Regions from separate parts of the Salinivibrio sp. VYel1 genome, predicted to be linked through region 2. Evidence: predicted binding sites of a transcription regulator. Region 2 holds the regulator's gene; each other region holds the start of a gene.

Region 1 (2,206 bases), on a different contig from region 2:
GTAACTGCCTTCGAAGTATTCTTGTTGTAAGCGCTGGGCAAAATCATGCGGCACTGACAAGTCGAGGGTTGAACGAATAAATTGTTTGGCCAAGTCGGATTTGGGATGCGCAAAAATCTCGCCCACCGGGCCGGATTCAACCAGCTCCCCATCGCCAATGATGGCGACGTCGTCACAGATACGTTTGACCACGTCCATTTCGTGGGTGATCAGCAAAATGGTGAGGTTGAGCTTTTGGTTGATGGTTTGCAGCAGCGACAAAATCGATTGGGTGGTGGCCGGATCCAGTGCGCTGGTGGCTTCATCACAAAGCAGAACGTTGGGGCTTGGCGCCAGTGCGCGGGCAATGGCGACACGCTGTTTTTGTCCGCCACTGAGGCTGGCAGGATACACATCACGCTTATCGGCCAAGCCGACCAGATCGAGCAGTTCGCTTACGCGGGTTTCTATCTCATCGCGGCTCGAGCCACTTAGCTCAAGCGGTAGGGCGATATTGTCGAAAACGGTGCGTGACGAAAGCAGATTAAAGTGTTGGAAAATCATCCCGATTTTACGGCGCGCTTGGGTCAACTGGCGGTTGGGTAGCGCGGTGAGGTTCGTCCCCCCCACTTTGACTGAGCCGCTGGTTGGGCGCTCGAGCAGGTTAACCATCCGGATCAGGGTACTTTTCCCAGCACCGGAGGCACCGATCACACCAAATACTTTCCCCTTGGGAATAAATAAGTTGATGTCATTAAGGGCATGAATTCGGCGCTCCCCGAGTTCGAATACCTTGTTGAGGTTGGTTATCTCAATCATCACATGTCCTTGGCGAATAATTTGATCACAGCAGACTCACTCAGCGGCTTGTGCCACATTCTTGCTGTCGCTCTGGTTATTGATGCTATGGGTTCGTTAAAAACAAGTCAATGGATATTTTTACTTCTAGACGTCCAAATGGCAATAAGTCTAACCGTCCGGTTATAAAGTGAGCGAAGGGCTTGATCTCTGCAGGCAAAGCGCGTTAACTGACAGCTTCCGTACCTAACTGTTAAGACTGTTGTTTTTATGTCTCCGCTTTTAATTGATACCACCATGCTGACGCTGTTCATCCCTACCTTTTTTTTCGTGTCGGTCACGCCCGGCATGTGCATGACATTATCGATGACCCTTGGCATGACAATTGGCGTTAAGCGTAGCTTACATATGATGTGGGGCGAGCTTATCGGCGTGGGGCTGGTAGCGATCGCCTCTGTCATTGGTGTGGCGACGGTGATGCTGAACTATCCCGCCGTGTTTCAGGTGTTTAAATATGTCGGTGGTGTGTACTTGGCGTATTTAGGCGTACAAATGTGGCGCTCTCGCGGCAAGATGGCGATCCCAAATGATGATGACGATACCGCCAATGAAGCCTCGGCATTGTCGTTGGCCGCGCAAGGCTTTGTGACCGCCATTGCCAACCCGAAAGGTTGGGCGTTTATGATCTCGCTGTTGCCACCGTTTATTAACCCTGCGATGTCACTCCCCAGCCAGTTGAGCGTGCTGGTGTTGATCATCCTTTGCACGGAATTTAGTTGTTTAATGCTGTATGCCAGCGGTGGGCGTACCTTGCGTCAGTTTTTGCAGCAAAAGGGCAATGTGCAAATGCTGAACCGAATCGCCGGCACCCTGATGATCGGCGTCGGATTTTGGTTGGCGTTGGGGTGAATTAACTTTTAATAATTCTGCAAATAATTAGAATAACCACTTAAATTCATAGGCTTGGTCGATTATTGTGCAATTTGGTGGGGCTGAGACGCAGCTTGTTTATGATTTTCTCGATTTGTCCGAGGAAGAACAGGAAGTATGGTTAAGTCGGTTGAAAGTCACGTCTCCCTCTCAATACGCACAACTCTTGCCATTCTATCATTGCGATACACAGCCATTGCTGAGCCAAATTTGGTCAGATGGGGCTCAATCTTTCATCGCATCACAGCTGTTTGAACCGAATACTACGTTGGATAAATATCGTCTCGGTGAGGAGATTGGCCGCGGTGGAATGGGGGTTGTGTATCGCGCTTATCGCGATGATAGTACGTTTGAACAAGAACTTGCCATAAAGTGTATCCACCCCTCTTTGTACCCTATTATCGGTAGAAATTCTCTGTTCAAAGAAGCACAGATGTTGGCGCGTTTAAGTCACCCCTGTATCGCAAAGGTGTTTGATGGCGGGATCAGTGACGGGTGT
Region 2 (2,206 bases):
GTGCGCAACCCTCGCAGTGTCATATAACTGTCAAATGCATTGCCCGTCGCCCCTAAGCAATTTCCCCACCAAGCCAATGTCTCGGCAAGTTCACTGGTCGCGGCGATCACCGCGCCACCGACAATATCAGAATGGCCATTAATAAATTTGGTGGTCGAATGCACCACCATATCCGCGCCCAGCGCAAAAGGCGTTTGCAAAGCTGGCGATAAAAACGTGTTGTCGACCACTACCCAAGCCCCCACTTGATGGGCTTTTTGGCATATTTCTGCGATATCGACCACGCGTAAGAGTGGATTGGATGGGGTTTCCACCAGCACGAGCTTGGGCTGTTTGGCCAATGCCTGGTCCAACGCATCATGGTCCGATTGATCGACAAAACTTACCTGCCAGATCCCTTGTTTGGCACGCGATTCGAGCAAGCGATAGGTGCCGCCATAACAATCATGTGGGGCGACAATATGCTCGCCAGCCTCCAACAGAGATAGCACCAAGTTTATCGCCGACATCCCGCAGTTGGTCACCACCGCACCTGCGCCCCCTTCTAAGTCAGTCAGCGCTTGTTCGAGCTGCGCACGCGTTGGGTTGCCGCCTCGCGCGTAGTCGTAAGTAGGCACATCACCCAGTGCCGGGAAACGGTAATTGGTCGATAAGTACAGGGGAGGCACCACCGCATGGTGCTGGGTGTCAGTCCCAATCCCGGTCCGAACGGCGATAGTGTCGGTTTTTTTCTCAGTCATGATCTATCCTTGCTAGTCTGGTTTGCGCATCGTGGGCGTGATCCAGGTTTCATACTGCCACCTTACCCTGCGCTTTTTGGGACGTCAACACTTCTAGACGTCTATACTCCTTTGCATGTGGCGGTTAATATAGCTAAAATCTCCGCAGCATCATTCTGGGTATTCCATAATCAAGATAGGTGAGACATGGCGCAGTGGAACGGCGACTACATTAATCCGTATGCCGAACATGGTAAAAAGAAAGAGCAGGTAAAGAAGATCACCGTCTCTATCCCATTAAAAGTACTAAAAATTCTTACCGACGAGCGTACTCGTCGTCAGGTGCAAAACCTCCGTCATGCGACCAACAGTGAGTTGTTGTGTGAGGCATTTCTTCATGCCTACACCGGCCAACCACTACCAACCGATGACGATATCCGTAAGGATAAACCCGACAGCATTCCCGCTGAAGCACGTCGGATCATGGAAGAGCTTGGTATCGAGTTCGACGATAGCGAATACTAAAAAAACCCGCCGATTGGCGGGTTTTCTGTAATGATAGGTGCTCAGCACAGCCTTTTCGGGCTCTATTCCACCGCGCTTTTCCTCACGCTCAAGCATTACGCCTTGTCGAGCATATAGTTTTCTGGCATCTCGATACGAGCCACGCCGGTTTCCACGGCGGCCAGCGCTACCGCGCGGGCAACCTTAGGTAATAAACGCGCGTCCATTGGCTTGGGAATAATGTAATCTGGGCCAAAGCTTAGCGAAGACAAACCGGCGGCGTCTAATACCGTTTGTGGGACAGGCTCTTTGGCTAGGCTGCGAATGGCCTCTACCGCTGCCAACTTCATCGCATCGTTAATTTCACTGGCACGTACATCCAATGCGCCACGGAAAATAAACGGGAAGCAGAGCACGTTATTGACCTGATTCGGGTAATCCGAACGCCCGGTTCCCATGATCAGATCATCGCGCACTTGATGCGCCACATCCGGATGAATTTCAGGATCTGGGTTCGAGCAGGCAAATACCACGGGTTTATCTGCCATCAGCTTCAAGGCGTCGGGTGAAAGCAAGTCTGGACCGGAGACGCCAACGAACATATCCGCGCCCTCAATCACATCTTCGAGGGTACGCTTATCCGTGTTATTGGCAAACAGCTGCTTATATTTGTTGATGTCGTCACGACGCGTATGGATCACGCCTTTACGATCCAACATATAGATTTTTTCCCGCTGAGCGCCACATTTTATTAATAGCTCCATACAGGCAACAGCCGCTGCGCCTGCGCCCATGCACACCACCGTCGCCTCGCGGATATCTTTGCCTTGCAGCTCAAGCGCGTTAAGCATGCCGGCAGCGGTGACGATGGCAGTGCCGTGTTGATCATCATGAAATACAGGCACTTCGCAACGTGCAATTAATTGTTTTTCAATCTCAAAACAATCTGGGGCTTTGATATCTTCGAGATTGATACCGCCAAA
Region 3 (2,206 bases), on a different contig from region 2:
CAACGGCACGTTTAACTGTTCTGACAACTCTTGGTGGGTAAGCTGTTTAAGATACACGCCTCTCACCACTTGTTGTTGCACGTCGGGTAACTCATCAATGAACGACAGCAACTCTTGATCCATCATATATTGCGCACCAGCATCCGACTCATTGTCCTGCTGGCCAGATTCGAGCACGGGCCAAATATCATCACTGAAGTTGTCTTCCCGGTTCGATTGCACCTTACGCAACATATCAAAGCTAATGTTACGCATGATGGTAAAGACCCACGTCGTCGCTGCGCCTTTATCGGCGTTGTACAAATGCGCTTTTCGCCACACAACCAACATGGTTTCCTGCACAAGCTCCATCGCTTGCCCGTCAGCACGGAGATGCTTGGAGCCGTATGAGCGAATCTTAGGGCCAAAAAACCGAAACAGGCGCTCGAAAGCAACACGGTCACGGTCTTCCGAAACTTTCAATAATAATGCAGACAACTCTTCCTTCGTCACGTCAGTCATGTTGGCACGCGTGTCCCGTCTGGAAATGGTGGTCTCAGTATACATGGTTTGTGGCGCAGTCATAGTTGAGTCCTATCTGTCGTAGCCGTCCATTTGGCTACCAGTACGTGGGTAGCAGTGATTGGATCACTCGACTTCCTCTTCGAGCAGCTGACTGATAAACTGTTTCGCTTCTTCTGCTGACTCTTGAGCAATAAACCATTGTTTTTGCGCATTAGAAAGCGGCAAAATTTCGAGCCAGCGCTGACAGCTCCAGGTTAAATCTTCGAAATGAGGCGCTTCATATTGTTCTGCGTGTTCAGGGTGAGCGGCAAAGACGTGTTTGAGCCCTGAGGCGATACGCGCTTTGTCGTCGGCTTGCGCCTCACCCAAATGCTCATCATGAGGCCAATCATTGAGTGCGCGCACATCGCCTACCCAAAGTTTGTCCGCTTCTTGGTCCGTCGACATAATTTCTACCCGCTGGCGACCAGCGATCGTGATCCCCAGCAAGCCGTCGGGCAGTGTTTCGAAATCGACGATGTCGACTAAGGTGCCGTACTTGTAAAGACGCTTTCCCTGCATCATTGCCAGCACAAATCCTTCTTGATTCGCTGAGCACTCACGGACGAGGCGTAAATAACGAGGTTCAAAAATGCGCAGTTTGGCTCTGCCTCCCGGTAACAAAAACAGGGGCAAAGGAAACAGCTTAGTCATACTCATGCCTCCTTCTATCGATTTAACATGCCCTCCATTACGCGTAGGACAATGGATGCGATCAAGCCGGCCCTTGTATCAAGCTAATCGTATTGACATTAACCATCTATATGGCATTCTAGATGTCTAAATGGCCAATTAGCAAGGTAAAGGGAATGAAGATAAAACAACTCAGCGCAAGTCTCGCGATACTTCTCGCGGCGGTATCCCTCTCAGGGTGTTCCGACCAAACTGAAACCATTAAAATTGGCGCAACGGTCGGTCCCCACGCGCAAGTGGTTGAATCGGTGGCTGAGCAAGCGAAAGAAGAAGGGATTGATGTTGAAGTCGTAGAGTTCTCTGATTACATCTCGCCTAATGCAGGGTTAGCGGATGGTAGTTTGGATTTAAACAGTTATCAGCATCAGCCGTTTCTCGACAATTTCAACCAAAACCACGATAGCGAGTTGGTAGCGATTGGTCGCTCAATCTTAATGCGGATGGGGATTTATTCTGACAAAGTCGACAAGGTCGAGGCGTTAGCGAATGGCGCACAAATTGCGATCCCCAATGATCCCACAAATGCGGGTCGCGCGCTGTTATTGCTGGAAGACGCAGGATTGATTACGTTGGCTGACAATGTTGGTTTTAAAGCCACGCTGCAAGATGTTCAATCCAACCCTAAACAGCTCGAATTTGTGGAAGTAGAAGCGGCACAGCTGCCTCGCAGTTTGCAAGATGTCGATGCCGCGGCGATTACCATGAATTATGTGATGTCATCAGGGCTCGATCCGAGCGAGCAGGGCATTTTCTTGGAATCTAAAGATGCGCCTCTCGCCGTTATGGTGGTGGCCGCACGCAAAGACGATCAAGATAACCCGACGTATCAGCGACTACTCGCGTTATTCCAGTCCGACAAAACACGTCAGTTTTTGCAAGATACTTTTAATGGCACCATAGAGCCTGCGTTTTAATTTATTGTCACCCAGTGAAATCGGCCAGTGCAACGCTGGCCGATGGCCAAACGTCA
Region 4 (2,206 bases), on a different contig from region 2:
TTCCACTTGCTGCAATGCCACTTCCAGCGCTTCGTCGTATTGCTCTTTAACGATTAAGCGTTTAAAGCGTGCTGAGCCAGTCACATTGGTGCGCTCACCCACGTTAACGAACAAGCTATCGGCATTAATGGTCAGGGGCTCGAGCCCAGACAAGCGACAGGCTACAGGGTGGTCAGGCAGAGAGCGTGGCGCATGTTTTTTCACCGCGTCACTAATCGCTTGAATATGCTCAGGCGTGGTGCCACAACAACCACCGACCAAATTGATAAAGCCAGATGCCGCCCACTCATCAATGTGTGTCGCCATCTCTTCGGGAGAAAGGTCATACTCACCAAACGCGTTGGGCAACCCCGCATTGGGGTGGACGGAGACAAAGCCCTCACAAATGTCGCTCAGCTCTTTGACATACTGGCGCAATTCAGCCGGCCCCAGTGCGCAGTTTAAGCCAAACGACAGTGGCTCAACATGGCGCAGCGAGTGATAAAAGGCGGCGGTCGTTTGTCCGGATAAGGTGCGTCCAGACGCATCAGTGATGGTGCCGGAGATCATAATGGGTAAGCGAACCCCACGGGCATCAAAGACCTTTTCAACCGCAAACGCACAGGCTTTGGCATTCAAGGTATCAAAAATGGTCTCCAACATGATGATATCAACCCCACCCTCAATGAGCGCTTCGGTGGACTCGGCATACACGTCGACTAACTGATCAAAGCTGACATTGCGAAACCCAGGGTCATTCACATCTGGTGAGATTGAGCACGTTCGATTGGTCGGCCCCAACACACCCGCGACAAAACGGGGTTTATCCGGCGTTTTAGCCGTCCAAGCATCAGCGACCTCACGCGCAAGCCGGGCTGCCGCTACGTTGATTTCCGCACTCAGCGCCTGCATGTCGTAATCGGCCATCGCAATTTGGGTGGCGTTAAAGGTGTTAGTTTCAATAATGTCCGCGCCCGCGGCCAGGTAATCACTGTGTAGCGAAGCGATCTTATCAGGCTGAGTCAGCACCAAAAGATCATTGTTGCCTTTCACATCACAGTGCCAATCTTTAAAACGTTGGCCACGATAATCGGCCTCATTGAGCCCTAACCCCTGAATCATGGTGCCCATGCCACCATCGATCACTAGAATACGGTCGCGCAGTTGCTGTGTCAGTCGGTCCATACTATTACGCTTATCATCTTCCTCGTTGCAGTCATTTCATCCTACCACAGCGAAAATGGAAATCTAGACGTCTATAAATAACAATTTATTTTGATCTATTTCAATTCAGCTGTTCGTTTTGACAACGATTTCTATTAATATTTTGACACATTTTTTCATTCCCTCGTTGTACTAGGAAGCGGCATGTCAACTTACGCAATCCTCAGCTTTATGGCTGCTGCAGCCATCTTTATCGCTTTTATTAATAGTAAAATCAGTCGAGTACAAACCACCATCGCCATCACCGCCAGCTCGCTCCTACTGTCTTTGTTGATAGTGGTCGCCGGTCAATACCAAGCCATTCCACTCAAAACCATGGCCGAGCAAATACTGACAGATATCCACTTCGATACCTTTTTGCTCAAAGGCGTCCTCGGCTTTTTGCTCTTCGCGGGGGGAATTGGTGTCAAGCTTCCCTCTTTCTCCGACCAAAAGTGGGAGATCACGACCCTGGTGATCGGCGGGCTATTGGTCTCTGTGTTTTTAATCGGCACCGGTATCTGGGGCGTGTTTCAGCTGATCGGTATTCCTTTCGATTATCTCTACTGCCTGCTATTTGGCGCGCTGATCTCGCCGACCGATCCCATTGCTGTTCTCGCCATTGTGAAAAAACTGCAAGCACCGATGCGGATAACGACACAAATAGAGGGAGAGTCGCTATTTAATGATGGCGTGGGTATCGTGATCTTTGTGACTCTTTTTACCCTGGCCTTTGGCGACAACAACCCGACGGTGGGCGGTACCATTGCCTTGTTTTTACAAGAAGCCGTTGGCGGGATTTTATATGGCCTGGTGCTTGGCTATCTTTTCCATCGCTTGATTTGTGCCACCAACGATCACTCGATGGAATTGCTATTAACGCTGGCTATCCCCAGCGCTGGCTATGTCCTGGCCGATATGCTGCATGTCTCTGGCCCGCTGGCAATGGTGGTTGCCGGGATTATGATTGGCAACTGGACCCGCTTTATTGGCTTTTCCAAAGAAAGTGAAGATCACCTCGACC

What was found. Region 2 encodes MetJ, which represses methionine synthesis genes. Its sites were predicted from a motif close to TTAGACNTNTANANGTCTAA; they were not measured.
Region 1: metN (methionine ABC transporter ATP-binding protein MetN) is a predicted target of MetJ. The motif match lies at 917-936, and genes of this name have one in related genera.
Region 3: EHW58_RS06655 (MetQ/NlpA family ABC transporter substrate-binding protein) is a predicted target of MetJ. The motif match lies at 1,316-1,335, and genes of this name have one in related genera.
Region 4: metH (methionine synthase) is a predicted target of MetJ. The motif match lies at 1,220-1,239, and genes of this name have one in related genera.

Annotation. Positions count from the first base shown of each region.
Region 1 covers NZ_RSAM01000002.1:47,631-49,836, forward strand. Annotated here, with positions in the region: gene metN (methionine ABC transporter ATP-binding protein MetN) at 1-798, opposite strand, end outside; gene EHW58_RS02840 (LysE family translocator) at 1,063-1,686, shown strand; gene EHW58_RS02845 (serine/threonine-protein kinase) at 1,754-2,206, shown strand, end outside.
Region 2 covers NZ_RSAM01000007.1:75,079-77,284, forward strand. Annotated here, with positions in the region: gene metB (cystathionine gamma-synthase) at 1-740, opposite strand, end outside; gene metJ (met regulon transcriptional regulator MetJ) at 927-1,244, shown strand; gene EHW58_RS08330 (malic enzyme-like NAD(P)-binding protein) at 1,340-2,206, opposite strand, start outside.
Region 3 covers NZ_RSAM01000005.1:137,512-139,717, reverse strand. Annotated here, with positions in the region: gene EHW58_RS06665 (sigma-70 family RNA polymerase sigma factor) at 1-501, opposite strand, end outside; gene EHW58_RS06660 (LON peptidase substrate-binding domain-containing protein) at 628-1,197, opposite strand; gene EHW58_RS06655 (MetQ/NlpA family ABC transporter substrate-binding protein) at 1,353-2,150, shown strand.
Region 4 covers NZ_RSAM01000014.1:89,201-91,406, forward strand. Annotated here, with positions in the region: gene metH (methionine synthase) at 1-1,164, opposite strand, end outside; gene EHW58_RS13325 (sodium:proton antiporter) at 1,348-2,206, shown strand, end outside.